Regions from separate parts of the Rhizobium sp. NFR12 genome, predicted to be linked through region 1. Evidence: predicted binding sites of a transcription regulator. Region 1 holds the regulator's gene; each other region holds the start of a gene.
What was found. The regulator LexA, encoded in region 1, represses DNA repair genes until DNA is damaged. The targets are predictions, from matches to a motif close to TGTTCNNNNTGTGTTCNG.
Positions count from the first base shown of each region.

Region 2: a site for LexA is predicted at 7,597-7,614, ahead of dnaE (DNA polymerase III subunit alpha). Genes of this name have one in related genera too.
Region 3: a site for LexA is predicted at 4,179-4,196, ahead of dinB (DNA polymerase IV). Genes of this name have one in related genera too.

Region 1 covers NZ_FNWM01000002.1:1,066,108-1,076,284, reverse strand. Annotated here, with positions in the region: gene BLW69_RS12560 (aminotransferase-like domain-containing protein) at 1-1,018, opposite strand, end outside; gene eno (phosphopyruvate hydratase) at 1,189-2,463, opposite strand; gene kdsA (3-deoxy-8-phosphooctulonate synthase) at 2,592-3,437, opposite strand; gene BLW69_RS12545 (VOC family protein) at 3,442-4,317, opposite strand; gene lexA (transcriptional repressor LexA) at 4,510-5,229, shown strand; gene BLW69_RS12535 (ComEC/Rec2 family competence protein) at 5,210-7,714, opposite strand; gene gltA (citrate synthase) at 8,052-9,341, shown strand; gene lpxB (lipid-A-disaccharide synthase) at 9,377-10,177, opposite strand, start outside.
Region 2 covers NZ_FNWM01000002.1:847,348-857,524, reverse strand. Annotated here, with positions in the region: gene BLW69_RS11405 (DUF3572 domain-containing protein) at 1-277, shown strand, start outside; gene BLW69_RS11400 (hypothetical protein) at 279-959, shown strand; gene BLW69_RS11395 (DNA polymerase IV) at 1,040-2,332, shown strand; gene BLW69_RS11390 (L,D-transpeptidase family protein) at 2,451-3,815, shown strand; gene dnaE (DNA polymerase III subunit alpha) at 3,838-7,329, opposite strand; gene BLW69_RS11380 (ABC transporter ATP-binding protein) at 7,845-8,534, opposite strand; gene BLW69_RS11375 (lipoprotein-releasing ABC transporter permease subunit) at 8,541-9,848, opposite strand; gene proS (proline--tRNA ligase) at 9,958-10,177, opposite strand, start outside.
Region 3 covers NZ_FNWM01000001.1:790,793-800,969, forward strand. Annotated here, with positions in the region: gene BLW69_RS03760 (hypothetical protein) at 28-246, opposite strand; gene BLW69_RS03765 (pyridoxamine 5'-phosphate oxidase family protein) at 464-946, shown strand; gene BLW69_RS03770 (hypothetical protein) at 1,010-1,252, opposite strand; gene BLW69_RS03775 (2'-5' RNA ligase family protein) at 1,258-1,839, opposite strand; gene BLW69_RS03780 (hypothetical protein) at 1,910-2,227, opposite strand; gene BLW69_RS03785 (DNA polymerase III subunit epsilon) at 2,256-3,005, opposite strand; gene dinB (DNA polymerase IV) at 3,057-4,151, opposite strand; gene BLW69_RS03795 (hypothetical protein) at 4,310-4,618, shown strand; gene BLW69_RS03800 (FAD/NAD(P)-binding protein) at 4,669-6,081, opposite strand; gene BLW69_RS22500 (hypothetical protein) at 6,136-6,513, shown strand; gene BLW69_RS03810 (DUF3597 domain-containing protein) at 6,638-7,114, opposite strand; gene BLW69_RS03815 (hypothetical protein) at 7,177-7,581, opposite strand; gene BLW69_RS03820 (GcvT family protein) at 7,756-10,177, shown strand, end outside.

The DNA.
Region 1 (10,177 bases):
GCGTCAGCCACACGAACATGCCGCCTTCGGGCTTTGTCCAGATCGTTCCCTTCGGCATGTATTTCGCAAGTGCCGCCAGCATGGCATCGCGGCGACCGCTATAGACCCGCTTGATCTTGGCAACCTGTTCGTCGAAACCGCGCGAAGCGACATGCTCGACGGCGATCTGGTTGATCGTCGACGAATGCAGGTCGGCCGCCTGTTTCAACAACACCAGTTTGCGGATGACCGGCATCGCTCCGATGACGAAGCCGACACGCAGACCGGGTGCGAGCGTCTTTGAAAAGCTGCCGCTGTAGATCGTGCGCGTCTTCTCGATACCGCCGCTGCGGGCAATGTCGAGAGCGAGGATCGGCGAGACCGGTTCGCCATCGAAGCGCAGGTTCTGATAGGCGGCATCTTCGAGAACCGCGATATCGAGTTCGTCGGCGAGTGCCAGAAGCTTTTCGCGGCCTGCGAGATCGATCGTCTCGCCGGTCGGATTGGAGAAGTCGGCGGACAGATAGGCAAACTTCACCGAGCCACCGGCTTTCGACGCCGTTTCGCGGTAGGCTTCCGGTGTGCGGTTGCCGTTGACCGAGAGCTGATCGTAGGCCGGCTCATAGGCATTGAATGCCGACAGCGCGCCGAGATAGGTCGGCCATGTCACGAGTGCCGTATCGTTGGGTGACAGGAACAGCTTGCCGAGATAATCGAGCGCCTGCTGGGATCCTGACGTGATGAAGACGTTGTCGGCGGTACAGTCGATGCCGATCTTGGCGACATCGGCGACGATCCAGTCGCGCAGCGGCTTGTAGCCTTCGCTGACCGAATACTGCAGCGCGGAGTTCACCTGAGCGCCCGAGAAGATATCCGCATAGGCCTTCTGAAATTCCTCCGCCGGAAATAGCGCCGGGTCCGGAATGCCGCCGGCAAACGAAATGATGTCCGGCTGCTCCAGCAACTTCAGCAATTCGCGGATTTCGGAGGCTTTCATGCGGCTGGAGCGCGTCGCGAAAATATGGTCCCAATCGAGCACGGGCGTTTCCTTTTATTTCAATATTCTTGGATTCGATTTACATAAGTTTCGACAGGTCAACAATACTGACCTATCGGTTTTTGGTACGGTGCGATCACGAATTGTAAAACGCAAAAGCCCGCGCAGGTGGCGCGGGCTCTCGGATATTCTGCCTCAGTCGACCGGAAAGATCAGGCCTTGAGGATCGAGCGGCCCGCGTAGGCGGCCTGCGGCCCAAGCATTTCCTCAATGCGGATGAGCTGGTTGTACTTGGCCAGACGATCCGAACGCGACAGCGAACCGGTCTTGATCTGTCCGCAGTTGGTTGCAACTGCGAGATCGGCGATCGTGGAGTCTTCCGTCTCACCCGAACGGTGCGACATGACGGCCGTATAGCTTGCCTTGTGTGCCGTCTCGACGGCATCGAGCGTTTCGGTGAGCGAGCCGATCTGGTTGACCTTGACGAGGATCGAGTTGGCTGTGCCCTGGCGGATACCATCGCGCAGACGGGCCGAGTTGGTCACGAACAGGTCGTCGCCGACCAGCTGGACCTTGGAGCCGATCTTGTCGGTCAGATACTTCCAGCCGGCCCAGTCGTCTTCCGACATGCCGTCTTCGATCGAGATGATCGGGTACTTGCCGGCAAGTTCTGCCAGGTAATCGGCCATGGCTTCCGGCTCCAGCGAGCGGCCCTCGCCTTCCAGCTCGTACTTGCCGTTCTTGAAGAACTCGGTGGCCGCGCAATCAAGCGCCAGGTGGACGTCATCGCCCGGCCGGTAGCCAGCCTTTTCGACCGACTTCATGATGAAGTCGAGGGCTTCCGGCGCGCTCTTCAGGCCCGGTGCGAAACCGCCTTCGTCGCCGACATTGGTGTTGTGACCCTGTGCTGCCAGTTCCTTCTTGAGAACGTGGAAGATTTCCGCGCCCATGCGCACGGCATCCTTCAGCGTTTCGGCGCCGACAGGCATGATCATGAATTCCTGGAAATCGATCGGGTTGTCGGCATGAGCGCCACCGTTGATGATGTTCATCATTGGGACCGGCAGGAGATGGGCAGAAGCGCCGCCGATATAGCGATAGAGCGGCAGACCGGACGATTCGGCTGCGGCCTTGGCGACCGCAAGCGAGACGCCGAGGATGGCGTTGGCACCAAGGCGCGACTTGTTCGGGGTGCCGTCGAGCGCGATCAGTGTCTTGTCGATGTGGATCTGGCTTTCGGCATCGAAGCCGCCGATCGCATCGAAGATCTCGGTGTTGACGGCTTCGACGGCCTTTTCGACGCCCTTGCCACCATAGCGCTTGCCACCATCGCGAAGTTCGACGGCTTCATGCGCGCCCGTGGAGGCTCCCGATGGAACGGCAGCACGGCCCATCGAGCCGTCTTCCAGGTAAACATCCACCTCGACGGTAGGATTGCCGCGGCTGTCCAGTATTTCGCGAGCGATGATGTCGGTAATGGCGGTCAAGGGTCTCTCCTCGGTTGATGTGCGAGCCTGAATGCCCAGGCTCAGCGAACAGGCGGGTCAGCGACATTGTTCGATCGTCGATGACACGCGGATTACAATCCAGTCAATTCGGCGGTTTTTCGACGCCGTCAGCCTTTTGCGATGGCGTCGAAGGCCAGCAGCTTTTCCAGAAGGCGCGGCATGTCCTTCAGGTGGACCATGTTCGGACCGTCGGACGGTGCGTTGTCAGGGTCTTCGTGGGTTTCGATAAAGACGCCAGCAACGCCGACGGCGACGGCTGCCCGCGCCAGCGTTTCGACAAATTCGCGCTGGCCGCCGGAAGAACCGCCCTGGCCGCCGGGCTGCTGCACGGAATGGGTTGCGTCAAAAATAACGGGGCTTCCGAGAGCCGCCATGATCGGCAGCGAGCGCATGTCGGAGACAAGCGTGTTGTAGCCGAACGAGGCACCGCGCTCGCACAGCATCACATTGGGATTGCCGCTTTCGAGGAACTTCGCCTGAACATTCTTCATGTCCCAGGGCGCCAGGAACTGGCCCTTCTTCACGTTGATCGCGCAACCCGTCTTTGCGGCCGCGACGAGCAAGTCCGTCTGGCGCGACAGGAAGGCGGGGATCTGCAGGATATCGATCGTATCCGCCACGAGAGCGCATTGCTCTTCAGTGTGAATGTCGGTCAGAACGGGAAAGCCGAATTCCGTCTTCAGATCGGCAAAGATTGCCATCGCGTTGTCCAAGCCGATGCCGCGCTTGCCGGAGATCGACGTGCGGTTGGCCTTGTCGAAGGAGGATTTGTAGACGAGGCCGAGGCCGAGCTTCTTGCAGAGTTCGACAAGCGTACCCGCGATCATGAAGGCGTGATCACGGCTTTCCATCTGGCAGGGACCGGCAATCAGCGAGAGCTTTGCCGTGTTGGAAAAAACGACTTTCGAACTCCCCTCGCCCACGGACACTTCAGAATTGGCGGAGACTGTCATTTCACTATTCCTCGAAACCGAAAACCACACCTTGCCCCGGGGCTGCCGACACGATCACGCGGCCATCCCTGCGGATGAATGCGACGTCATTAGCAGCAAGGGTGATCTCTGTCACGGCGAGATCGGTGGTCTTGAAGATGATCCCGCGCGCAGCGAGGCGCGACGATAACAAGGGCTTCATCGAAGACCGGAACTCGTCGCTGAACGTGTCGTTGGATTGAATGCGGATGCTGGCATTGGCAGCTTCGATCCGCAGACCGTCTTTCCCTTGCTCGGGTTGCGTCTCGAACACGGTTTCGAAAAGCGGCAGAAACTCCAGCGGGTCATCTGCAGAAAATACGATCTCTCGAAGGCCTGTAACGGCGTTTGCGTGCTCATCAAGACCACCGCGATCTTCCGGTAATGCGGCCATTCGCTGGCAGGAAAACAGCAAGATGTCATCGACCTCGGGAACTGCCGCGAAGGCCAGACGGAATGAGACTTCGCTCTCCCTACCATCGGGCAACTGCATCGGGCGGGAGAATTGAAGCATCTCGCCCGCAGACATGTGCCCGTCCACAAAACGGATATGATCGGCCGCTGCATCCTGCGTCCCGACGACCACCGCCGATAGACCTTCCCTTTTCCGCTGGCCGCGAAAGCGGATGTCGCGATCGGTGAACACGTTGCCTCGTTTTGCCGCAAGCGAGGCTTGCCGACGGTTAACAATGGCCAGTGGCTCGAGGTACGAGCCATCCGCGAAGAATATGCAGGCATTGGCCGTGCCGAAAGGGTGAACACCTTCAGGTGCCACAGTAAAGCCGAGAGCGGTCAACCTCCCCCGCGCTGACGCCAGATCTGCAACGGGCAGAACCAAATGATCGACTGACTTGTTACCCACTTACACCCCCAAAGTCTTATTCCGCAGAACATTGGCTATCGCGGGAAACTCGGCAAGTGCTGCGCACGAACTGAATACGTGATCGAACGCTGAAATGAGACTATTCTTGAGCAGAAATTTGGGGCTTGCGGAACACAGATAGAACATATAGCGTCCGTTCTGCATTTGTTTCCAATTCTGAGGGTCCCGTCCATGCTGACACGCAAGCAACAGGAGTTACTTCTGTTCATCCACGAGCGGATGAAAGAATCAGGCGTGCCGCCGTCGTTTGACGAAATGAAGGACGCTCTCGACCTTGCATCGAAGTCCGGCATCCATAGGCTGATCACCGCGCTCGAGGAGCGTGGCTTTATTCGCCGTCTGCCGAACAGAGCACGCGCGCTCGAAGTGATCAAGCTGCCTGACGCCTATGTGGCGAACCTTCATCCGCGACGGGGATTTTCTCCCAGTGTCATCGAGGGAAGCCTCGGCAAAACGCAACCGGTCGTCGCTCAGAAGCCGGCGCCGGTCATGGCGGACAATCCGTTCTCGACAAACATTCCGGTCATGGGTCGAATCGCTGCCGGCGTGCCGATCTCCGCGATCCAGAACAACACCCATGACATCGCCGTTCCGATCGAGATGCTGGGTTCCGGCGATCATTACGCGCTCGAAGTGAAGGGCGATTCGATGATCGATGCCGGCATCCTCGATGGCGATACCGTCATCATCAAGAATACCAGCACCGCAAGTCCAGGCGATATCATCGTTGCCCTGGTCGATGAGGAAGAAGCGACCCTGAAGCGGTTCCGCCGCAAGGGTGCCTCGATCGCACTGGAAGCGGCAAACCCGGCTTACGAGACCCGCATCTTCCCGCCCGACCGGGTGAAGGTCCAGGGCAAGCTTGTCGGCCTTATTCGCCGCTATCATTAAGAACGGTGTCATCCCGGAGATGCGCAGCAACAGCCTCCGGGATGCCAAAGTCGAATTGTCCCGTTCGCCAGTCATAGAACCGGTGGACGGTCCACGGACGGCTTGAGGTCTGTGCGCTGTCTCGCATCGCCGCCGTAATCTTGATGTCTGGCGCTGTCGCGTTCGGAATAATGGTGATTTCCAGTGCGCCAGTCCGGCGCAACGTCCGCCCGCTGAGAAGCAAGGCGCCGGAGCGGCAAGTATCGAAGCGTGCGCCGGGCGAGACGATGATCCGACCGACATCGCAGGCAAGACCGGTGTATCGGTTGTCTTCGACGGTGACGATCCGGATGTCCTGAGCAGTCTGCGCCGCGCACAGGATTTTCGGCAGACAGGCGAATCGTCCGGGCTTCAATGCTTGAAGAAAACCCCTGACATATTCGATTTCCCGGCGCGTCAAATCCGGTCGCGAATGTGGTCCAGGTGGTCTGTCATCGCTTTTCGCAAGGCTGGCACCTCGCGCTGGTTCCGAAGAGGCAAGAACCGGCAAGGCGAGCGGTTGTTCTCCGGTCTCAAGCACCAGCGCTCGCCGCCATTGATCGTAGATAAATCCCGGCGGTCGGGTTCGATTGAGGGTGATCTTGTCATCCTGGATCACGCCGACCGATGCGCCGTCTTCGGATATGACGATATCAGGCCTCGGCGCCGAGCCTGAGCGGACCGCAAAGAGCAAAGCCACCGCCATGAACAGCGCGCCTGTCAACCTCAGCGGCGTGCGCAGCAGCGTCAGAAGCAGAAAGCCTGCCGTCGCCAGAGGCAGGAAAAGCGGGTTCTGCCGGCCGATGGCAATATCGCCGCCCCATGCGGCGACGATCTCGGCAATGCGAATGACGATCCGCAGCCCCTCGCCCATGATGAACAGAACGGGAGCATCCAGCCCGAACGGCATCAGCAGCATGGCCACGAGACCTGCCGGCATCACCACGAAGGAAATGATCGGCATGGCCGCGAGATTGGCCGCGAGGCCGTAGGTGGTCAGATGGTGGAAATGCTCGATCGAATAGATCGACGTCGACGTACTGCCGATCAGCGACGTCACCACGATCCCGGCAATGAAATGCAACGTCGCCGCAATACCCGTTATCCAACGGTTGCTACCTTTTGTCTCCTCCTTTCCTTTCGCGAAATATCGCGTCCAGAGGGCGAACCCTGCCACCAGTGCCGCGGTTGCCGCAAACGACATCTGGAAACTCGGACCCAGAATCTCCGACGGCGAGATGGCGAGGATGATGATTGCCGAAAGGGCGACGTTGCGAAGGCTGATGGAGGGTCGATCGACGAGCACGGCGACCAGCATCACCGCCATCATGATATAGGCCCGCTCGGCGGAAACCCCGAACCCGGAAATCAGGTAATAGGCGGTCGCCATGACAAGCGCACCGAACGCGGCAAACTTCTTGATCGGATAGGCCTGCGCAAAGCCTGGAAACAGCGACAGGACGGAGCGAACGCCGACGAAGAAGATACCGGCTGCCAGCGCCATGTTGAGGCCTGAGATCGCGACGATATGGGCCAGTCCGGACAGACGAAGCGCCTCGGTCGTCTCACGGGAAATTGCACGGCGCTCGTCGGTCACGATTGCGGCAGCAAAAGCGCCCGCATCCCCCTTGACCGTATCGCGGATGCGATTGCCGATTGCGCTGCGAAGCGCAAAAAGCCCTCGCTGCATGTCCGACCATAACCCGGGTTGGTCATCGATCGCCGGTTGTACGCTAGGCGCGCCGTAAAAGAAGCCAACGGCCCCGATTTGATCGAAGTAGGAGGAGAAGGCGAAATCGTTCAATCCGGGAAGCGCCGGGCCAGAGGGTGGCGACAGACTGGCACGGCCGGAAACGCGCTCTCCGATGTCTGCAGGGTCGTGTTGGCTTCTGGCAAGAACCGAGACGCGCTGTGGCGGTCGTGAAAGCGAGGGCTCAGATGTCTGCTCGATCCTGAGGATATAGCGCCAGCGGCGCTGTGCATCGGCTTCGCGTCGTTCGACAATCCCGCTGATGGTCGTCGTGACGGGCGAATCGAGCACGACCGTCGAACACCGCCAGGTTTCGAGCGCTGCCAGCGCAGAACCGGAGAGAAGCAGGCAGAGTACAAGGTTGGCACGAGACAGTGGATGCGCGCGATACCGTGTCAGCCCTGCGGTCACCATCGAGATCGCAAGCATGGTTGCGAGAATGAATGGCGATGGCGTCCAAGGAAGTGCGAACCAGGTCGCAGCGCCGGCGTCTAGCAAGACAGGCAGGAAGAGGAACACATGACCGTGGGAAAGCTCCTCGCTCAACGACGTGCACAGCCATTTGGAAACGGGCCGGTCTCTGACCACATATCCCAGGAAAACATCCTCGGAATGATGGTCGTTTCGACCATCATTCCGGACTCCCGCGGGCATTGTCTGCGATGCCGATTCGGGCGTCCAGAGTGCGATTGCGTGGGGTGTCGAAGCAAGCATCATCGGCTTGCTGCTGGCTGCCTCAAAATCGCTCCGCCATTCGCCATGATGGTTTATCCCGCCGGCTCCGCTGCAGAGACGGTGATTGATAAACGCAACCTGCGCGTTTATATTCTCCTCGTCAACACATTCGCCAAGCTGCGGTTTTCCTTCACGTTACGGCCTCTTACACCATGAGGTTGGGCATCTTTTAAACGTGTCCTGCCTAAATTATTTTCGCGCTGCACAAAATGTCGCAGGAGCGCTTGGCATCACCTTTAGGATCATATAGCTAACTTGCGACGCTTAACTCTTATGGCGCTTTCTGGGCGCCATGCCGCCAACAGGTTGGAGGATCAGAATGACGGAACAAAGCGCAAATCTCGTACTTGGTGATAAGACAGTCGACCTCTCGGTGCGATCGGGCACGATTGGGCCGGATGTTATCGATATCGCAGCCCTGTACAAGCAAACCGGTGCCTTCACCTACGACCCCGGCTTCACGTCGACTGCATCCTGTGAATCCAAGATCACCTATATCGACGGCGACAAGGGTGTTCTCCTGCACCGCGGCTACCCGATCGAGCAGCTTGCTGAACAGGGTGACTTTCTGGAAACCTGCTATCTGCTTCTCTATGGAGAACTGCCGACGGCTGCCCAGAAGAAGGACTTCGATCATCGCGTAACCATGCACACCATGGTCCACGAGCAGATGAGCCGCTTCTTCACCGGCTTCCGCCGCGATGCGCATCCTATGGCCGTCATGTGCGGTTGCGTGGGCGCTCTCTCGGCCTTCTATCACGATTCCACCGACATCACCGATCCGCACCAGCGGATGGTTGCGTCGCTGCGCATGATCGCCAAGATGCCGACGCTCGCCGCCATGGCGTACAAGTACCATATCGGCCAGCCCTTCGTGTATCCGCAGAACGACCTGGATTACGCCTCCAACTTCCTGCGCATGTGCTTTGCCGTGCCGTGCGAAGAATACAAGGTCAACCCGGTCCTGTCGCGCGCCATGGATCGCATCTTCATCTTGCACGCGGATCACGAACAGAACGCGTCGACCTCGACGGTTCGCCTCGCAGGTTCCTCGGGTGCAAACCCGTTCGCCTGTATCGCTGCCGGCATTGCCTGCCTCTGGGGCCCCGCTCACGGCGGCGCCAACGAAGCAGCGCTCAACATGCTGACCGAGATCGGGACCGTCGACAAGATCCCGGAATACATCGCCCGTGCCAAGGACAAGAACGATCCGTTCCGTCTGATGGGCTTTGGTCACCGCGTCTACAAGAACTACGATCCGCGCGCCAAGATCATGCAGAAGACCACGCATGAAGTGCTGGCGGAACTCGGTCACAAGGACGATCCGCTTCTGCAGGTCGCCATGGAACTCGAGAAGATTGCTCTGACGGACCCCTACTTCATCGAAAAGAAGCTGTACCCGAACATCGACTTCTATTCGGGCATCACCTTGAAGGCGATGGGCTTCCCCACGACGATGTTCACCGTTCTGTTCGCGCTTGCGCGTACCGTCGGCTGGATCGCCCAGTGGGCCGAAATGATCGAAGATCCGCAGCAGCGTATCGGTCGTCCGCGCCAGCTCTATACCGGCGAAGCGCAGCGTGACTACACGCCCGTTTCGAAGCGCTAGGCGCTGAATTAGGCTTTGCGAAAAGAAAAACCCGTTCAGCGATGAACGGGTTTTTTGTTGTCTAACAGTTCGAGTACCGCACCTGCTGCGGCCTCTCCAGGCGGAACAGGGACGTCCAGTCTCCGCCAGGCAAGTGCGAACCCGTCGAGCATCGCACGGCGCTCCGGCGTGTCGGCGGACAGACGTTCCGCCCAGCGGCTGAGGCTTCCGGGTCGCACGACCTCGTTGACATACTCGGGAACGACCGGGTAGTCGGCGATCAGGTTCGGAAGCGCGCCGGTCCAGATCTTGATGCGGCCGGCCAGAAGCTTGATCAGCCAGTCCGTCTTGTAGGCTGAGACAACGGGAACCGTCGCAAGCCCCAGTTCCAGGATAACCGTCCCTGAAGCCGCCAGCGCCACGTCCGCCTCTGCGAAGGCAGCCCATTTTCCGGCTGTATCCGTGGTAATCTCGACATGAACCGGCAGATCTGCGGCCATCTTCCGCACCAGTTCTTCCCGGCGCGGTACCGTCGGAAGCAGGAACCGGGTCTCACCATTGCGATCTGCAAACTCGCGCGCAGCCTCGCCGAACACGGGTAGGAGTGCCTTGATTTCGGCTGAACGGGAGCCCGGAAGCAAGAGGATCGTCTTCTTGTCGGCGGAGGTCTTGACCGGCCTCTCGGCGCGCGCAGCACGGACCCTCAGGAGATCCGCATCATTGGTCAGCCGGTGACCGACGAACACTGTCTGCGGACCCTCCAGCCTCCGCATCGCTTCCGGCTCGAACGGAAGGACGGCAAGAACGAGGTCGACATAGGAGAGCATCGCCTTGGCACGATATTCCTTCCAGGCCCA
Region 2 (10,177 bases), 220 kb from region 1:
CGCCGCAGCCCCCGAAGAGACGGCCGGCGCAATCCTCAGCTGGCTTGCGGACGAGCCTGACATGTTCTCCCGGTTTCTGGCGCTTTCCGGTCTCCAGCCCGGCCAACTTCGTTCTGTGATCGACGATCCGGGCTTTCTGGGCGGCATGATCGATTTTCTGATGAGCCACGAGCCAACGCTGATGGCATTTTGCGAAGCGACGAACACGAGACCGGAAACGGTTGCCGCAGCGTCACACTATTATTCCAAGCCTGCACTCGATTCGGGCGACTACTGAGATGGAGAACTCTTCCGGCGTTGCCCTCGATTTCTCCCATGTCCAACTGGGCGACCGCCCGCTGGTCGTATGCGACGTCGATGACGTCGTTCTGGACTTCGCGGCACCTTTCACCGAGTTCATCAAGGCAGAGGGGCTGGAGCTGCTGCCGCGCTCCTTCCGCCTCACCGGCAATATCGTTTCGGTCGAAACGCAGGTCCCTATCGAGGAAGCGGACGTCAAACGCCTGATCGGCGCGTTCTTCGACCGCCAAGAAGACTGGCAGACGCCCTCTGCGCTTTCGATCGAGACCCTTAAGGCGATCGGTAAGGCTGCAGACGTCATCTTCCTCACTGCCATGCCGCCACGCTATCAGGAACAGCGTCGCCGGCTTCTCGACCGGCTCGACCTCACCTTCCCTCTCGTCGCGACGGAGGAGAAGAAAGGCCCTGTCATGCAGATGATCCATGCCGCGCGCCCCCTTCCCTCGGTCTTTATCGATGACATGGCCCACAACCTGCATTCGGTCCGCGACCACGTCGAGAACTGCCTGCTGATCCACATGATGCCGGACAGTCCTCTGCACCAGCTTGCTCCGAAGCCTGATCAACCGATCGTCCGGGCCACAGACTGGCCGCATGCCGCAGAGATGATCGACGCCTACATCCTGTCCCAAATCCCGCATCATCGAACCGCAAAATAGTGGTTGAAGGATGTGCGTTCTACTCTTGAGAGGTTGCAGCTTACGGCCTATTGTCGGAATGTTCAACCTTTGTTCCGCCGATGACAGTCGTACCAAATCACAAGCCCGGCTTCTGTCGAGACTGCTTTGCCGAGCAGAAGGCAGAGGTGCGACGATGTCGCGCCTGCGGCAGTCCACGGCTGGTGTATCATCGCGAACTTCATGACCTGACGCTTGCCCATATCGACTGCGATGCCTTTTACGCCACCATCGAGAAACGCGACGACCCGAGCCTGGCCGACAAGCCGGTGATCATCGGCGGCGGCAAGCGCGGCGTGGTGTCGACCGCCTGCTACATCGCCCGCATCAGCGGCGTCCGGTCGGCAATGCCGATGTTCAAGGCGCTCGAACTCTGCCCGGATGCGGTCGTCATCAAGCCGAACATGGAGAAATACGTCACTGCCGGCCGACAGGTGCGGCAGATGATGATGGATCTGACGCCGCTGGTGCAGCCGATCTCGATCGACGAGGCGTTTCTGGAACTGGCAGGCACCCAGCGTCTGCACCACGATCAGCCCAGCCGCATTCTCGCAAAGCTCGCAAAACGCGTCGAATCCGAGATTGGCATCAGTATTTCCGTCGGGCTCTCCTACTGCAAGTTCCTCGCCAAGGTCGCTTCCGACCTCGAAAAGCCGCGGGGTTTTTCGGTGATCGGTCGCGCGGAAGCCGTGGAATTTCTGGCAACCCGGCCGGTCACGACGATATGGGGCGTCGGCCGGGCCTTCAATGCGACTCTGGAAGCGGACGGCATCCGCACCATCGGCCAGTTGCAAGTGATGGAAGAGGCCGACCTGATGCGCCGCTACGGCGCGATGGGCCAGCGCCTCTATCGTTTGTCTCGCGGTATCGACGACCGCGAGGTGCATCTCAACGACCCGGCGAAAAGCGTGTCGGCCGAGACCACGTTCTTCGACGACATCTCCCGCCACGACGACCTGGTCCCGATCATGCGCCGGCTTTCGGAGAAGGTGTCTAAACGACTGAAGAGCGAGGACATTGCAGGCCAGACGGTGGTGTTGAAATTGAAGACCGCGGATTTCAAAAGCCGTACCCGCAACAAGCGGCTGGAAGACCCGACCCAGCTTGCCGACCGGATCTTCCGCACCGGTATCTCAATGCTGGAGCGGGAGACGGACGGTACAAAATTTCGCCTGCTTGGGATCGGCGTCACCGATCTGACCGACCCTGCCCGTGCAGATCCGCCGGATCTCGTGGATGTTCAGGCCGGACGCCGGGCGGCTGCGGAAGCGGCCATGGACAAGCTGCGTGAGAAGTTCGGAGCTGCGGCCGTCGAGACCGGCTATACGTTTGGCGACAAGCGCCGCGACCGATAGTTTCAATCAAACGTGATTAAATTTTTCCTGCTAAACGTGACGAGATCAGCGCGGATGCAAACCTTCGTTAAACCTCGCTCGTTAAAATGCGGCTCAAGTTTTGCGTATGAGGTTTAGCATGATGCGTCGCCTGGTTTTGGGGTTCTGTCTGATGTCCGCGACGATGCTGTCGCCTCCAGCGTTTGCAGCGGACAGTGTTCCCCTGCAGATCATCGTTTCCAAGGACAGGCAATCGCTGACCGTCTACGAGGGCGAGACCGTGGTCGCCAGGTCGCGGATATCGAGCGGCAAGGCCGGGCACGATACGCCGACCGGCATCTTCTCCATCCTTGAGAAGCGGAAATACCACGAGTCGAACATCTATTCGAATGCACCGATGCCGTTCATGCAGCGAATCACCTGGTCAGGTATCGCGCTGCACGAGGGCAACGTTCCGAACTATCCGGCGTCGCACGGCTGCGTGCGCCTGCCGAGCGGTTTTGCGACCAAGCTTTACGGCCTGACCGAGCGTGGTGCGCATGTGATCGTGACCGATGCGGACGTGGTGCCGCAGCGCATCGAGGACGTCGTGCTGTTCTCGCCGCGCAAGCCTTTGCCTGCCGGCGCGCTGATGACCGATGTCGATCTTCGCACCGCATCGATCAAGGCCTCGCCGAAGAAGCCGGTGGAAGTGGCGATGAATGTCGCGCCGGCCAATCCGAACCGCGCCACGGATGCTCTTCCGACGCAGCCTGATGATCTCGAGGAAGCGCAGACGCACGCGCTGCGCATCCTGATCACGCGGCGTACCGACCGCGAGACGCTGATGGACGCCCAGAAGTTGCTGGAAGAAATGGGCTTTGAGACCGGCGGCTCCGACGGCTATGTCGGACCGCTGACTCGCAGCGCCGTTGCCGGCTTCAAGCGCTGGAAAGGCCTGAAGCAGACGGGCCCGATGATAAGCGGCGAGTTCATCGACGCGCTCTACGCCTCTGCCGGCCAGCCGAAGCCACCCGCCGGCCAGATCATGGTGCGGCAGAATTTCGAACCGCTGTTTGAGGCCCCTGTCGGCATCAAGGCGCCGGAAGTGGCCCTCGGCACGCATCTCTTCACTGTCGACAAGATCGATCGCTCGATCGAATCAGCCGATTGGCACGCGGTGACGTTGCCGAACGTGCTGTCCGATGCGACGATGAAGCGGCTGGGGATCACCGTGGCGGCCGATGCGAAACTGCCGGGTGCCGCGAAAGCCGCACTCGACCGGATCGAGATTTCGCAGGACGTGCGCGACCGGATCGAGACGCTGATGGCGGATGGGACGTCGGTCACGATCAACGACGAATCGCTTGGACCGGAGACCGGCAAGGGCACCGATTTCGTCACGCTGACCAAGTCGTCGAAAACCGAGATGGTGGCAGTTCAGGATATTGGCTCAACGCCTGCCGCCGAGCCGCGCGCCAAGCGGAGTGTCATCCGTTACCAAGGCGGCGTCGGCCTCTACTGAGGCCAACGCCGACCACGGTCGGTTAGACCAGTTCCACATCCAGCACACCGGGCGCAGCCTTCAACGCGGCGGCGATTTCCGGCGAGATGCGATACCGTTCCGTCAGTTCTACCTCGATCTCGCGCTTGCCATCATCCTTGATGACGATAAACGAGACGAGGCCATCGCCGCGGGCATTAAGATGCCGGGCGACCGTCTTCAGCGGCCCTGAGTCGCGCACGAAAACCCGCAGCGCCTTCTGCATGCGGACCGACTGTTCCTCCAACGACTGCACCGTCTGGATCCGCAGGCCAATGCCTTCCGGACGCTCGTCGGCCTGAACGGTGATGACAAGCGATTTTCCGGGCTCCAGCAGATCGCGGTATTGGGCCAACGCTTCGGAAAACAGCACCGCCTCGAACTGACCGGTGGAATCGGAAAACATGACGATGCCCATCTTGTTGCCGGTGCGCGTCTTGCGTTCCTGGCGACCGGTGACGGTCCCGGCAAGCCGACCCGCCGTGGCGCCGGCCCTCACTGCCGTCGAGAAGTCCGCGAAGGTCTGGACGCGCATCTTGTCGAGCACCGCACCGTAGGTATCGAGCGGATGGGCCGACAGGTAGAAGCCGAGCACCTGATACTCGCGCATCAGCATTTCCGACGGCATCCACGGATTGAAGGTCGGAAGAACCAGTTTTTCCGGACCACTGGCCGCGCCCGAGCCGAAGAAATCGGACTGGCCGGAGACCTTCTCCTCCTGGGCGCGCTGGGCATAGCCGATGACGCGGTCCATCCCGGCGCTGAGCTGCGCCCGATCGAAGCCGAAGCAATCGAAGGCGCCGGCAGCGTTGAGGCTTTCGAAGACGCGGCGGTTGATCTGCTTCGGGTCGATGCGCAGGCAGAAATCCTCGATCGAAGCAAAGGGCGTGTCGCCTCGGACCTCGACGATGTGATCGACGGCGTTTTCGCCGACGCCCTTGATGGCAGCGAGCGCGTAATAGATGCGGTTGTCGCCCGTCTCGAAGCGGCGGAACGAGGTCTGGACCGATGGCGGAATGACCTTGATGCCGAGCCGTCCCGCGTCTTCGCGGAAATCGTTCAGCTTTTCGGTGTTCGCCATATCGTAGGTCATCGACGCGGCGAGGAACTCGACCGGGTAATGCGCCTTCATATAGGCCGTCTGGTAGGAGACGATGGCGTAGGCGGCGGCATGCGACTTGTTGAAGCCGTAGTTGGCGAACTTCGCCAGCAGTTCGAAGATGTTCTTCGCCTGTGGCTTCGACACGCCGTTCTTGATGGCGCCACTGACAAAGCGCTCGCTCTGCTGGTCCATCTCGGCCTTGATCTTCTTGCCCATGGCGCGCCGCAGAAGGTCGGCTTCGCCGAGCGAATAGCCCGACAGGACCTGGGCGATCTGCATCACCTGTTCCTGGTAGACGATGACGCCCTGGGTTTCCTTGAGCAGATAATCGATCGACGGATGGACCGATTCGATTTCTTCCTCGCCGTGCTTGCGGGCATTGTAGGTCGGGATGTTTTCCATCGGACCCGGGCGATAGAGCGCCACCAGCGCAATAATGTCCTCGATACAGTCCGGTTTCATGCCGATCAGCGCCTTGCGCATGCCGGCGCTTTCTACCTGGAACACGCCGACGGTCTCGCCGCGCGACAGCATCTGGTAGGTCAGTTCGTCATCGAGCGGGATCTTGGCGAGATCCACGACGATATCGCGCTTCTTGCAGAATTCGACCGCGGTCTTCAGAACCGTCAGCGTCTTCAGGCCGAGAAAGTCGAACTTTACCAGACCCGCCTGCTCGACCCATTTCATGTTGAACTGGGTGACCGGCATGTCGGAGCGCGGATCGCGGTACATCGGCACCAGCTTCGACAGCGGGCGGTCACCGATGACGATACCGGCGGCGTGGGTCGAGGCGTGGCGGTAGAGACCTTCGATCTTCTGGGCGATATCGAGAAGACGGCCAACGACCGGCTCCTTGTCGACCTCTTCCTGAAACTTCGGCTCTTCCTCGATCGCCTTTGCCAAGGTGGTCGGATTGGCCGGGTTGTTGGGCACCAGTTTGCAGATGCGATCGACCTGGCCATAGGGCATTTCGAGAACGCGGCCGACGTCGCGCAGTGCTGCGCGGGCCTGTAGCGAACCGAAGGTGATGATCTGCGCTACCTGCTCGCGGCCATATTTGCGCTGAACGTAGCGGATCACTTCTTCGCGGCGATCCTGGCAGAAGTCGATGTCGAAGTCGGGCATCGAGACGCGGTCGGGATTGAGGAAGCGTTCGAACAGCAGCGAGAAGCGCAGCGGATCGACGTCGGTGATCGTCAGCGCATAGGCAACCAGCGAGCCTGCACCGGAACCGCGGCCCGGACCGACCGGGATGTTCTGCAGCTTTGCCCATTTGATGAAGTCGGCAACGATCAGGAAGTAGCCCGGGAACTTCATCTTCTCGATGACGCCGAGCTCGAAATCGAGCCGTTCGCGATAATCCTGCTCGGTGAAGCCGGCGGTGATACCGAGTTCGGCCATCCGGTTCTCGAGGCCTTCGACCGACTGACGGCGCAGCTCCGCCGTTTCGGCGCGCTCCGCTTCTGCCGGATCATCGGTGGCGCCGGTGAAGCGCGGTAGGATCGGGCTGCGGGTCTTCAGGATGAACGAGCAGCGCTTGGCGATCTCGACCGTGTTTTCGAGCGCTTCCGGCAGATCGGCGAACAGCTTTGCCATTTCGGCACGGCTCTTCAGGTAATGGTCGGGCGTCAAACGGAAACGGGTATCGTCGGATACGATCGCATTGTGCGCGACGGCCATCAGGGCATCATGAGCGTCGTAATCGGACTTGCCCGGGAAGAAGGCCTCATTGGTCGCGACCAGCGGCACATCCTGGTCGTAGGCAAGATCGATCATCCGCTGCTCATGACGGCGGTCGTAAGTGCCGTGACGCTGCAGTTCAATATACAGACGATCGCCAAAGGCCTGCTTCAATGACAGGAGGCGCGCCTTTGCGAGTACGGTGTTGCCATCCTTCATTGCCATGTCGACAGGGCCACCGGCAGCACCTGTCAGCGCGATCAGTCCTTCGGTGCCGCCATCTTCGAGCCAGGCGCGGCAGATATGCGTTGCCGCCTGCCCTTCTCCATCGAGATAGGCACGGCTGACGAGATCCACCAGCCGCTCGTATCCCTTGGCATTGGCGGCAAGCACAACGATTGCCGGCAGCTTCGCCAAATGGCCGTTGCGGCGCTCGTCTGGCTGATCCTCCATGTCAATCGACAGCTGGCAACCGATGATCGGCTGAATGCCATCACCGATGGATTTTTGGGCGAATTCCAGCGCGACGAAGAGATTGTTGGTATCGGTGACGGCGATCGCGGGCTGATTGTCCGCGATGGCCTTGGAGAGGATTTTCTTGAGCGGCAGCGCACCTTCCAGAAGCGAATAGGCGGAATGGACGCGCAGATGCACGAACTGTGGCGTCGCTCCCAAATCCTCCGATTCCGATTGTAAAGTCGCTGCGTCCGCCATCTGATACCCATTCCTTGAATCGGGTCATTGTCCGGCGCGAAGGCTTCAGAGTCGAGTCAAGAATGGTCTTCTCAACCTCTTTCGGCTTGCGCCCGCCGGCTGGGCGAGCACGGACCGGCTCACATCACCAGCATGATCATCGACAAGCTGGCAACGAAAGTTGCAATGGAGGCGAATGCGGCAATATCACGAAGAAGGTCAGTCATCGTCGTCTCCCGTGTTCGTTTATGTTGGCACTTTGTTCTCTTTTCGTGCCAACGTCAATAGTAGAACAAAACGGGAATAGAAGTTTCTGACCGATGGTTAATTCTGCTTGCTGGCTGGAGGTAACCAGCGCTCCATAGGCCCATGCCGTTGCCGGCCAACGCAAGCGGTCGGCAGCCAAACGCCAGCCATCGCTGCGGATCGCTGACGTGACGTCATTCCATGGCAGCAGTGTCCATCGCACGCCCCTTCGAGGATGTGACGATGGACACTATCGGATTAGGGGCACGCTTTGGGGATCAGTGCGTTCGCTAGAACTCGACGACTTTGCCGCCCTCGATCGTGACGCGACGATCCATGCGGGCAGCGAGATCATGATTGTGGGTGGCAATCAGTGCAGCAAGCCCTGACTGGCGCACCAGCGCCTCCAGCGCTTCGAACACGTAGGATGCCGTCTTCGGGTCGAGATTGCCGGTGGGTTCGTCGGCCAGCAAAAGGCGGGGCGCGTTGGCCACCGCACGGGCAATCGCCACGCGCTGCTGTTCACCACCAGACAGTTCCGACGGGCGGTGTTCGCCGCGATGACCGATTCGCATGTAATCGAGAAGCTGGCCCGCGCGTTCGCGCGCTTCCCCCTTCGAAAGGCCGCCAATCAGCTGCGGCATCATGATGTTCTCGATCGCCGTGAATTCCGGCAGCAGATGGTGAAACTGGTAAACGAAGCCGATGTCGGAGCGACGGATCGAGGTGCGCTCTTCATCCGACAAACCGTTGCAGGCCCGACCGCCGATCGTCACATCGCCAGCGTCCGGATGTTCAAGCAGGCCTGCCAGATGCAAGAGCGTCGATTTGCCGGTACCGGACGGGGCGACGAGCGCCACGATCTCGCCGCTCACGAGCGAGAAGTCTGCCCCGTTGAGGATCGACAGGCTCGTCTCCCCCTGGCCGTAGTGACGTTCGACGCCTGAGAGATTGAGGACGGTTTTACGCGGGACAGCCATGGAGACCTATTCGTATCGGAGGGCCTGGACAGGATCGAGCTTCGAGGCTCTCCATGCCGGGAAAATGGTGGCGAAGAAGGACAGGACCAGCGCCATGATGACGACCGAGAAGGTCTCGCCAAAACTCATTTCGGCCGGAAGCTGGCTGAGGAAATAGAGCTCCGGATCAAAGAGGATGGTGCCCGAGACCCAAGAAAAGAACTGTCGGATCGATTCGATGTTGAGGCAGACGATAACGCCGAGCGCGACGCCGGCAAACGTGCCAACGATGCCGATAGCAGCACCCGTCATGAAGAAGATCCGCATGATGGCGCCGGAACTCGCGCCCATCGTGCGCAGGATTGCGATATCGGAGCCCTTGTCCTTCACCAGCATGATCAGGCCGGAGATGATGTTGAGTGCCGCGACCAGCACGATCAGCGTCAGGATCATGAACATCACGTTGCGTTCAACCTGAAGCGCCGAGAAGAAGGTCTGGTTGCGCTGACGCCAGTCGGTGATGAAAATCTGGCGACCGGCAGCCTGCTCCACCAGCGGACGCATGTCCTCGACATTGTCGGGGTGATCGATGAACAGTTCGATCGACTGCACCAGCCCTTCGGCATTGAAATAGAGCTGCGATTCCTCAAGCGGCATGTAGATGATCGTCGCGTCGTATTCCGACATGCCGATCTCGAAAACGCCGGACACTGGATAGGATTTAACGCGCGGATTGACACCCATCGGTGTCACGTCGCCTTCGGGCGAAATCAGCGTGATCTGGTCGCCGGCCGAAATGCCGAGCTGCGAGGCAAGCCTGGAGCCGACAAGAACGCCCTGCCCCGACGCAAAGCCGACGATATCGCCCTGCTTGATATTACCAGCAACTTCCGTGACCTTCTCAAGGTCTTCCGGCCGTACGCCGCGCACAAGAGCGCCGGAACCGGCGCCACCCTTGCCGGATGCCAGCGTCTGTCCCTCGACAAGCGGCAGGGCCATCTTGACGCCGGGAACGGCAGCGAATTTCTTGGTCAGTTCCGCGTAGTCGGTGAACGGCTGGTCGATCGGCTGGATCACCATATGGCCGTTGATTCCGAGAATGCGGGAAATCAGTTCGGTGCGGAAACCGTTCATGACCGCCATAACGATGATCAGGGTGGCGACGCCGAGCATGATGCCGACGAAAGAAAAGCCCGCGATGACCGAGATGAAGGCTTCCTTGCGGCGCGAGCGCAGGTAGCGCCAGGCGACCATTCGCTCGAACGACGAGAAAGCGCCAGCCCGCGGAGACTTGTCGACCTTCTCTGGTTCACCACTCGTCGCGATGCTCGCCATTCACGCTTCCTTACACATGGAGCGCGCGGGAGGCTTCCCGCGCTGCTGTATCAGATATATGCCTGCCTAGCCTGTCGTCAGACTGGCCCGGCGAGACGTCGGTGTCCGATCATCCGGCGACGCGGTTGAGCGCCGCTTCGAGCGTCATGACGTCACGGGCTGCGGACTTGCGGTCCTTGACCTCGACCTCGCCGTTGGCGGCGGAGCGCGGACCGACGATTATCTGTACCGGAACACCGATCAGATCCGCTGTCGCGAACTTGGTGCCGGCGCGTTCGTCGGTATCGTCAAGCAGCACGTCCTTGCCGGCCTTGTTGAGCTTTACATAG
Region 3 (10,177 bases), on a different contig from region 1:
GAACTCCACGGTATTGGGTAGGCGTCGTTAGTCGGAGTTGATGGTCGGAAGATGCGTCTCGACTTCGCGCAGGCGCGCGGCTTCGAGCGGTTCGATCTGCGTCTTCCAGAACTCGTCTGCCTCGGCCGGTTCGTCATCCCACTTGCGGACGTCGGCGATGTTGTCATCGAGCTTCGCGCGGCGTGTGCCGCCGAGTTCGAGATACTTCATCGCGAGTTTCTTGGTCGAGGTTTCCTGATCGGTCATGAACCGGTTCCTTCCCGTTGCGTCAATCGTGTGCCAAGTCGCCTCGACCCCGCTCAAGCGCTGTCGCAAGCGCTCGTAAGATCGGACCTTGAGTTAGATTAACGGCGCCCCGGTCATCCTGTTCCTGCCGCTGCACGTTTCCGGTGCAAGATATCGGCGGGTCTGGAACAGAAGCCAAGCTCGCCAGTTGACCCGCGTCATCAAAAGGAGAAATCGCATGGCTCACATCGAAGACGAACACGAGAAGGTCTGGGACCTTGCGGAGAAGATCGGATTTTGCATGCTCACGACCCAGTCGGGTACGGATCTGCGGGCACGGCCGATGGCCGCCTATGCGGAACGCCTTGAGAATGCGTTCTACTTTCTAACGGATGTGGCAAGCCACAAGGACGAGGAAATCGCGCGCTACCCGAACGTTTGCCTGGCGTTTGCCGATTCCAAGGGCCAGAAATACGTGTCCATTTCGGCGACGGCAGAAGTACAGAACGATCGCGAGAAGATCCGCGACCTCTGGGCGACACCGGCAAAGGCCTGGTGGGACAGCCCCGAGGATCCTTCGATTCGCGTCCTGAAGATCACGCCGTCAGCAGCGGAATACTGGGATAGCCCTGGCACAGTCATCAGCTACATCAAGATGGCGGCAGCCGCCGTTTCCAGTTCGAAGCCCGACATGGGCGACAATGCCAAGGTTCAGATGTAACCTTCATGGCGGACGGGCAACCGTCCGCCATTCTTCTGCGGCCCGCGAAGACGGGCTGGCGTCTCAGTTGAAATCGCCGATCGTTCCGGTTTCAAAGATAATCGCCGGTTCGCCTTCCTCGCCGATAGCTGGCGATGCCTCGCGCTTCCAGACTACCACGCCGGCATGTCGATCGCCGAGTTTGCGGGCCTCATCGATCGCAGTCGTCTCGTCTTGTGCTTCCCTTACCGCAAACGCCGGAACGGTCTGCCCTCTCTCATCGAGATCGAAGGCGAGGACGAAGATAGATTTGAACGCTCCGGGCATCAGTTTCATTCCTTGATATGGCTTTGGACGCGGGCACGCTCTCTTTGATCGCGACCGGAAACAACGGCGTCTCGATCTTCCGCAAATATCGCGGAGGTTTCATGCTGCCAGGGTCCATCGAGGTATTTCCACAGATCAACACCTGTAATCTCGATTGTGTATGGCTGAAACTCCGCACGAAGCTCCTGATACAGCCGGTCGGCCCGGTCCTTCGATACCTTGTTCTGGATCGTGATATGCGGTTGCCATTTCTGCATGTCCTGCGGGCCGAGCCATGGAAGGAAGGCCTCCTTCAACCGGGCTCGCACATCCTGCAGCGCGGCACTGTCGATCGTGAAGGCGACGCCCGCACCGAGATGGCGGACGCCGCTGACCTCGGCTTTGATCGATGACCCTGCCTCAGTGACCTGTCTGAGATGCTCGACGATCCCGTCGGTATATTCGCCCGGCAACCGATGAAACATCGTCAGATGCGCATCGAGAAAATTCCGGTCGGGCGGGAAATGGGTTTTCCGCAACAGATCGAAAGGTGCTTTGTCCGCTTGCGCGATACGGGCTGTCAGGATCAGCGGTTGAAGCGTCTTCACGGCGATGAACCTTCGGGCCAGGTTGCGAACGGGTCTTCGAAGCCGAGATCTGGGATGCGGGCCCTCAATATCAATCCTTCAGTTGCGCGAACCAGTCGGCATAGGGCGTGTTCTTGGCCATATGCCGGTTGAGATCCGGCTCGCCGTCATCCCACCAGACAGGGCCGCGTTCGCCAAGCTGAACCTTGGCATCGTCGACCCGCCGGCGCGCTTCGGCCATCGCGTCGGGTTTGCCTTTCGCATCGCGGACGGCCCGGCGTGCCGACATCAGGTCCGAGACCAGCTCCTGACGCGTCTCGGCGTCCAGTGCCGGGTTGCTTCGACGCCAGAGCCTGCCGCGGACGACGAAGTATTTGCCGTCGGGTGTATCCGGATACGTCTCGCTCATCGTCCAACCCCGGTTTTCGCCATACCGATTACAGGAGCGTTCCCTGCGGAGGGTCAACGACGGGCGGCTGTGGTTGTTCACCGCGGCGCGTCAATTCGGCGCGGGCGGTGAAGCGGATATCGATATCCCGGTCTTCCGCGAGGTCCCGAAGCGCATCTTCGCTGATCCGGTCCCAGGGCTTGCCGCGATCCGCGCCTGATGGCACGCGCGGCAGCAGACCCGGCTCGCTGCTCCAGGCCAGGAGGTCTTCGAGCGATGCCTCGTTGAGGAGGTCGCGGAGGTGGTGCGCCGTGACATAGGCGTCAGGCATGGCACGATGCGCCGGCAGGCCGATCTCGTGGACCAGACCTTCTGGCATACGCAGGTAGCGCAGCATCTGGTTGGAGAACCGCGGCAGTTCGGGCCAGACCCGCAGGCTGCATTTCCAGGTGCAGATCCAGGGCAGGCCACCCGTCAGCCGCGGTGTACAGTATCGCTGTTCGAAGGCTGCGCGATGGGCGGCAAGCGCTTCGATCCGGTGCGGGGGACGCAGGACAGTCGGTGCGATATCTTTCCAGAACGGCGCGTCGGCGACATGGCTGTCAAGGATGTGATGGATCGCGATCGTGTCGGGCGACATCGGACGGCCGGGATTGACCAGAAGTGCACCGCGGTCCTCGTCGACCTGCCATCTTCCGTCTGCCCCTTGGGTGACATCCTGCCAGCCGATCTCGCAGACGTCGTTCGGTCCGTTGCCGCCGGTCTCGAGGTCGATGACGCGGATGGTGGGATTGCTCATGTCGAAGTCCTTGTCGACGCTTATTGGCCGCGCTCTTTGTGTGCTTGTCGATTATAAATCGAGACCGAGCTGCGGTTGTTCCACGTCATCCGGCCCGGCGCCGACCAGCGAAGAGAGGGATACGCCCAGCAGCCTTACCGAACGCCGGAAAGGGTAGACGGTAGCCAGGAGCCCCGATGCCGCCGCCAGCACTTCCGCGACGCTTGCATAGGGGAGGGACGCCGTGCGGCTGCGTGTCGCCTGGGTGAAGTCGGAATATTTGATCTTCACGGTGACGGTCTTGCCCGAAATGCGATGCGCTTCGCAGTGGCGCCAGACCTTTTCGGCAAGTGGCCTCAGTTCGGCGGTCGCAAGGTCGAGGGCGTCGATATCCTCGACAAACGTATCCTCGGCGCCGACGGATTTGCGGATCCGGTCGGGACGGACCTGGCGCTCGTCGATGCCGCGGGCGATGCCGTAGAAATAGGGTCCGGATTTGCCAAAGCTCTCGGCGAGAAACTGCAGCGACTTCGACTTGAGGTCAGCGCCGGTCTCGATGCCGTATTTTTTCATCCGCTCGGCAGTCGCCGGCCCGACGCCGTGGAATTTCTTGACCGGCAGCGATTCCGCGAAGCCCGGACCGTTCTTTGGCGTGATCACGGCCTGACCATTCGGCTTGTTGAGATCGCTTGCCATCTTGGCGAGGAACTTGTTGTAGGAAATGCCGGCCGATGCGTTGAGGCCCGTCACCTGCTTGATCTTGGCCCGGATCTCCAGCGCAATCTCGGTGGCGATCTCCATGCCCTTCAGGTTCTCGGTGACGTCGAGATAGGCCTCATCAAGCGACAGCGGTTCGATCAGCGGCGTATATTCCGCAAAGATCTCCCGGATCTGCTGGGATACCGATTTGTAGACCTCGAATCGCGGCGGCACGAAGATCAGGTCCGGACATTTGCGCTTGGCCGTGACGGAGGGCATGGCGGAGTGAACGCCGAAGGCGCGCGCCTCGTAGCTTGCGGCCGCCACCACACCGCGCGCCGCAGATCCGCCGACCGCCAGCGGCTTGCCGCGCAGGTCAGGATTGTCGCGCTGCTCGACGGAGGCGTAGAACGCATCCATGTCGACATGGATGATCTTGCGGGTGGATATGGGGACCGTGACATTCATGCGGGCGTGCGGTTTGCTGGATCGTATGGAAACAAAAAGAGAACATAGCAGTCTTCCGACAAATATCCAAGCTCTCTGACCAGCTTCCTGTGCATGAGGGAAACAAGCGGGCTTTGAAGGCGTTTGCTTCTGGTGATCTAGCAACAGGAGACAGTTTCATGGCTGACGACAGCACGACAACCATTCGAGCGACTTTCGACACCCGTGCGGCGGCAGACCTTGCGGTCGAACATCTGGTTCAGCAGCACGGTATCTCGCGTCCGGATATCTTCATCCAGTCCGTCGGTGCCGACAACACGGTCGGATCCGCTCCGTCGGGTGGCGATGCGTCGCATGATGGCGGAGAGCGCACCGATGGCCCGCTGGAGGGCGAGATCGAGGTTTCCGCCGATATCACCGAGAGCAAGATGGCGGCGGTGCAGAAGAGTTTTGGCGAAGCAGGCGCGATACGCGTGACCGGCCGCTGATTTAGTGAACCGAGGGGCCGGCTCTCAGCCGGCTCCGTATGGCGGTGAGCTCAGAGGTTTGCTGCAATCGAATCGGCGACGAGCAGCGCATGTTCGGCAACCTGCGGAAAGCCCATCAGCTCGCCAAAATGTCCGCGTGCCAGCGGTCCGGCGATGAAAAGCCTTGGTTCGGACTTGCCATCCGCGTCTATCGCGTTGGACTGCTCGTTGCAGGAAAGACCAAGCCCCGTCGGATCGAGGTGCAGAAAGCCGTGATCGCCGAGTTGCCGCAGCCATTGCTGGCTCTGCAGCACGTTGCCGTGGGCCGGGCCGGTCGTGACCGCGACGGCATCGAACTGGCGGACTTCGACACCATTCTTCCCGCGCCGCTTGATGGTGACATCGATCATGTCTCCGTCGGTGCTGACGTCGACGATGCCTGCGGCGAGGATATCGAGCCTGCCGGCTGCCGCCTCCGCGTCGAGCACGTCTTCCACCTGCGGCGCAATCCGGAAGCGGTGGACGTCCCAATAGGGACGCAGGTGTCGCACGATCCGGCGGCGTGCCTCGAGCGGCAGATGCTTCCAGATGCCGCCGCCTTGCGAGCGCAACTGGTCGAGAACCGCATGCCAGGTCTGACCCTCTGCCTGCGCTTCCCTGATCGCGGCCCGCACGCGGTGCAGGATCTCGGATGCGCTTGTGGCGGGATGGTCGAGAAAGTCACCGAACGGTTCCTGCGCAAAGGTGGCGTGTCCGCGCGAGCGCAGGCCACGGCGCGAGAGGGCGGTAATGCTGCCGCTATGCCCGCAACGCTTCAACGAAGCGATAACATCTGCGGAGGTCAGCCCGTTGCCGACGACGAGGACCCGATCGTCGGCCCGGATCGGCGTCAATGCGTTCGGCGCTGTCGGGTCCGCGACATAGCGTGGATGCTCGGCCAGTCGTCTCAAGGAGCGTGGGGCAACGGGAGCAGGGTGGGTGGCAGCGATCACCAGGATATCGGCAACCAGCGTCTGCCCGGTGGTATCGGTGACATGCCATTGGTCTTGCCGCTTTTCGACGCCGGTCACCGCGGCGCAGATATGGCGGACGGCTCCTGATGCCAAAAGAGGTTGAAGGTTGGACAGGACATAGTTTCCGAAGATGCCCCGGCGCGGAAACACGTTGCCATCGGCGCGAAATGCCGCCTCATCGTCCGCAACGGAGCCGGTCGTTTCCATCCATCTCGAAAAATGCTCGGGATCGCCAGGAAGTATGCTCATTCGCGTTGCCGGGACGTTGATCCGGTGCACCGGGTCCCGCGTATCGTAGGCCAGGCCCCTGCCGATTTCCGCACGCGGCTCGAAAATGGTGATGTCGACGGCGTCCGCCTTGTGGCCCGTCGCGAGATGGAAAGCGACCGCTGCTCCGGTCACGCCGCCGCCGATAATGGCGATTGAAGATCGTGTTGGTTTAGGCCGTTCAGACGTCGTCGATGCTGTCACTGTCAGTCACTTCGGTTAGACGCGGCCGCTCTTTTAAACTCGCACGGTACGTCGTTGAATCAAAAATCGATAGGCGCTGCGCTTGCAAAAACGGGCTTTTTCCTAGGCATCGGAAACGGAGCACGTTTATCCCTTGGCGCGGCTAAATTTAGTCCAGTGTTCTCGCAGGCAATATTGTTCACGACTCCCTCTGACGCGACATTACACATCAAAGATCGGGAAGGAATGGAGAGCGTGATGATTGGTGGCGGCTTTTCGATATTTGGGATCGATCTGTTCGGATCGACAAGGCAGTTGGCCGGTGACCGAAAAGAAGAAGCCGCGGCATTGCCACGGCTCGAGACGCAGAAGGTCGAGGAGACTGATGCCGATCGACTGACGGATACCGACCAGCAGGACATTTTTCTCTGGAGTACGTCTCTCGCCTACTGAGACATGACGCGGAAGCCGGTCTCAGCCGGGCCTTCGTCATGTCTCAACCGTCCGGATGACGGGAATCGCAAGCAGTTTTCATCAGATAGAAGTTCGGGCGCCCGCAGTGGAGCGCCCGAAACCATTAATCGAGAAGTTCGGCAGGCACCTTGCCGCCGTTTTCGGACAGCTTCTTCAGCAGCGCCTTGTGTAGCCACATGTTCATCGTGGCGGAATCGCTCTGGTCGCCGGGGTAGCCGAGTTCGTCGGCCAGTTCCTTGCGCTCCGAAAGGCTCGCGTCCATGCCGAGGGCCTTCATCAGGTCGACGATCGAATGCTTCCAGTCGAGCTTCTGGCCGCTCTTCTTGACGGCTGCGTCGAGGACCGGTGCGATATCGACGGTCTGCATCGTGGCAGAGGTCGAGCCTGGAGTTGCGACTGGCGGTGCGCCTGCAGTCTTCGGAGCAGCCTGGGCTGTTCCGCCGACCGGCGGGGCTGTGGTCGCAGCAGGTTCTGGCGTTGCCATGGACGTCGGTGTCGGCTCGGCGCCTGTTGGCGAAGCCGGTGCTGCTGCTGCAGGATGACCGAAGATGGCGTCCTTGATCTTGCTGAATATGCTCATGGATAGTTCCTCCGTTGGTTTATGCCATACATGGTACGAGATCACGTCGATGACGGATCACTTTAGTTCTGCGGGACGACGACGCGATCGCCGCGTGAGCCGCGGTCTGAACGGTCCGGTCCACCACGACCGCTGGAACGGTCACGGCCATCGCGACCACCCCGATCATTGCGGCCGTCGCGGTCGTTGCGGATGTAGCCGGGGCGCTCCGGGCGGTCGCCACGGTTCCAGTCCCGATGCGGGCGATCGTTGTCACGGTCGGGCCGGCGTCCGTCGTGACGGCCGTGGTGGCGATCGCGATCCCGGTTATGACGGTAGCGGTAGTTCGGACCGTCGTAACGGTTGAACCGGTCGTAGCGATCGGACGAACGATACTCGGTGTAGGTGCCGCCTTCGCTGACGCAGCCCGCCAGCATCAGGCAGGCAAGACCGACAGCGGTCACCGCCTTCAATGCTCTGAATTTCATGTGATTGCCCCTGTTACCATTTTATCGAGTGCTAAACAGGAGAAGGGGCCAAGAAGTTCCTCATATACCTCTTCGGGCGTGCGTGGCGCTGCAACAGTTTTTGATGTCGTAATCTGAGGTGACCTGGCGCGTCTGTCCCTCTAGTATCGCGGCTTCACTCGGTTGGGGCATGCAATGGCAGAATTTCCGCAAAAGGCTAAGGTCGTCATCATCGGGCTCGGTGGCATCGTCGGTGCGTCGATCGCGCACCACCTTGTCGAGCGCGGCTGGGATGATATCGTCGGCATCGACAAGTCTGGGGTCCCGACCGATATCGGGTCGACCGCGCATGCCTCGGACTTCTGCTACACGACCAGCCATGACTACCTGTCGGTCTGGACCACCCAGTATTCGATCGATTTCTACGAGAAGATGGGGCACTACGCCCGCATCGGCGGTCTCGAAGTCGCGCGCACCGGCGACGATGCCTGGATGGAAGAGATCAAGCGCAAGCTGACCTCTGCCAAGGCCTTCGGCACCCGGGCGCATTACGTCTCGCCGTCCGAGATCAAGGCGATGTTCCCGCTGATCGAAGAGGATCAGGTGCAGGGCGGTCTGTTCGATCCGGATGCAGGCCTTGTCATTCCGCGCTCGCAGACTGTCGCCGGCAAGCTGGTGGACGCCGCCGAAAAAGCCGGAAAGCTCAAGGTATTTGGCAATACGGCGGCGCAGTCTCTGATTATCGAGGGCGGCCGCATCAAGGGCGTCGTCACCCACCGCGGCACGATCATGGCCGACCATGTCGTCGTCTGCGCCGGCATCTGGGGCCGGCTGATTGCCGAGATGGCGGGCGAGGATCTGCCGGTCATGCCGGTCGATCATCCGCTGACCTTTTTCGGGCCCTATAACGAGTTCGAAGGCACCGGCAAGGAAATCGGCTATCCGCTTTTGCGCGACCAGGGCAATTCGGCCTATATGCGCGACACCGGCGATCCGAAGACGACCGAAGGCGGGCAGATCGAGTGGGGTTATTACGAGACCACCCATCCGCGCCTCTGTCATCCCCGCGACATTCTTGAGAAGCACGAAGCGCGGCTGTCGCCGTCGCAGCGCGATCTCGACATGGAACAGATCATCGAGCCGCTGGAAAAGGCGATCGAGCTGACGCCGATCCTTGGCGAGCTCGGCTATAACGAAGGGCATTCGTTCAACGGTCTCTTGCAGGTGTCGGCCGGCGGCGGTGCCTCCTGCGGCGAAAGCCAGAAGGTGCGCGGGCTCTGGTACTGCGTTGCCATCTGGGTCAAGGACGGCCCGGCCTATGGCAAGCTGATCGCCGACTGGATGACCGATGGCCGCACCGAGATCGACCACAACTCGATTGATTATGCGCGCTTCTATCCGCATCAGCTGACGGAAGAGTTCATCGAGGGCCGCACCTTCGAGGCTGCCCAGAAGATCTATTTCCCGGCCGTTCATCCGCGCGAACCCTATGCGACGGGCCGCGGCGCCAAGCGCTCGCCGTTCCACGATCGCGAAAAGGAACTGGGCGGTTACTTCATGGAGCTCGGCGGCTGGGAGCGTGCCCACGGTTACGCCGCCAACGAGCATCTGCTGGAGAAATACGGCGACCGGGTTCCGACGCGCGAAAACGAGTGGGACAGCCGCCACATCTGGCGCGTGTCGAATGCCGAGCATCTGGCGATGAGCGAGGATTGCGGCATCGTCAACCTCTCGCATTTCCACATGGTCGATATAGAGGGGCCCGATCATGTCGAGCTGCTCGAATGGCTGTGTGCGGCCAAGATCGGCGGCGACGGTAATATCGGCAAGGGCATCTACACCCACTTCCTCGACGACGAGGGCATGGTGCGGGCCGATTTCACCGTCTTCCGCCTGGCTGATCGCGGCCGTCTCGTCAACGGCGCCGATGCCGGGCCGCGGGACCTGCTCTACATGAAGCGTGTCGCGCAGGATCGTGGCCTCGACGTCACAATCACCGATGTCTCGGAAAAGTTCATCACCATCGGCATCTGGGGCCCGAACGCGCGCGAGACGCTGAAGAAGGTCGTGGCCGACCCCGATGGTCTCAATGTCGAGAACTTCGCCTTCGCCGCGATCAAGCCTATCGAGATCGCCGGCAAGCATGTCACGGCGTTCCGCATCTCCTATGTGGGCGAGCAGGGCTGGGAACTGCATATGAAATACGAGGACGGCGTTGCCGTCTGGGATGCGCTGCGCGCCACCGGCGTGATGGCCTTTGGCGTCGAGACCTATGCCAACTCACGCCGCATGGAAAAGAGCCTGCGCCTGCAGAACGGCGATCTCCTGACCCAGTACAACCTGATCGAAGCGGATCTTGCCCGTCCGAAGGTCAAGGAAGCCGATTTCCGCGGCAAGGCGAAGCATCTCGAATACAAGGCCCGCGACCATCAGCCGGCGATGCTCTGCACGCTCGTGATGACCGACAATGTCGATGCGTCCGGTGTCGCCCGCTATCCGGTCGGCTCGCTGCCGGTGATGGATCCTGACACGGGCGAGGTTCTGATCGACGACCTTGGACGGCGTTCCTATACGACCTCGATCGCCTACGGCCCGACGATCGGCAAGAACATCGCGC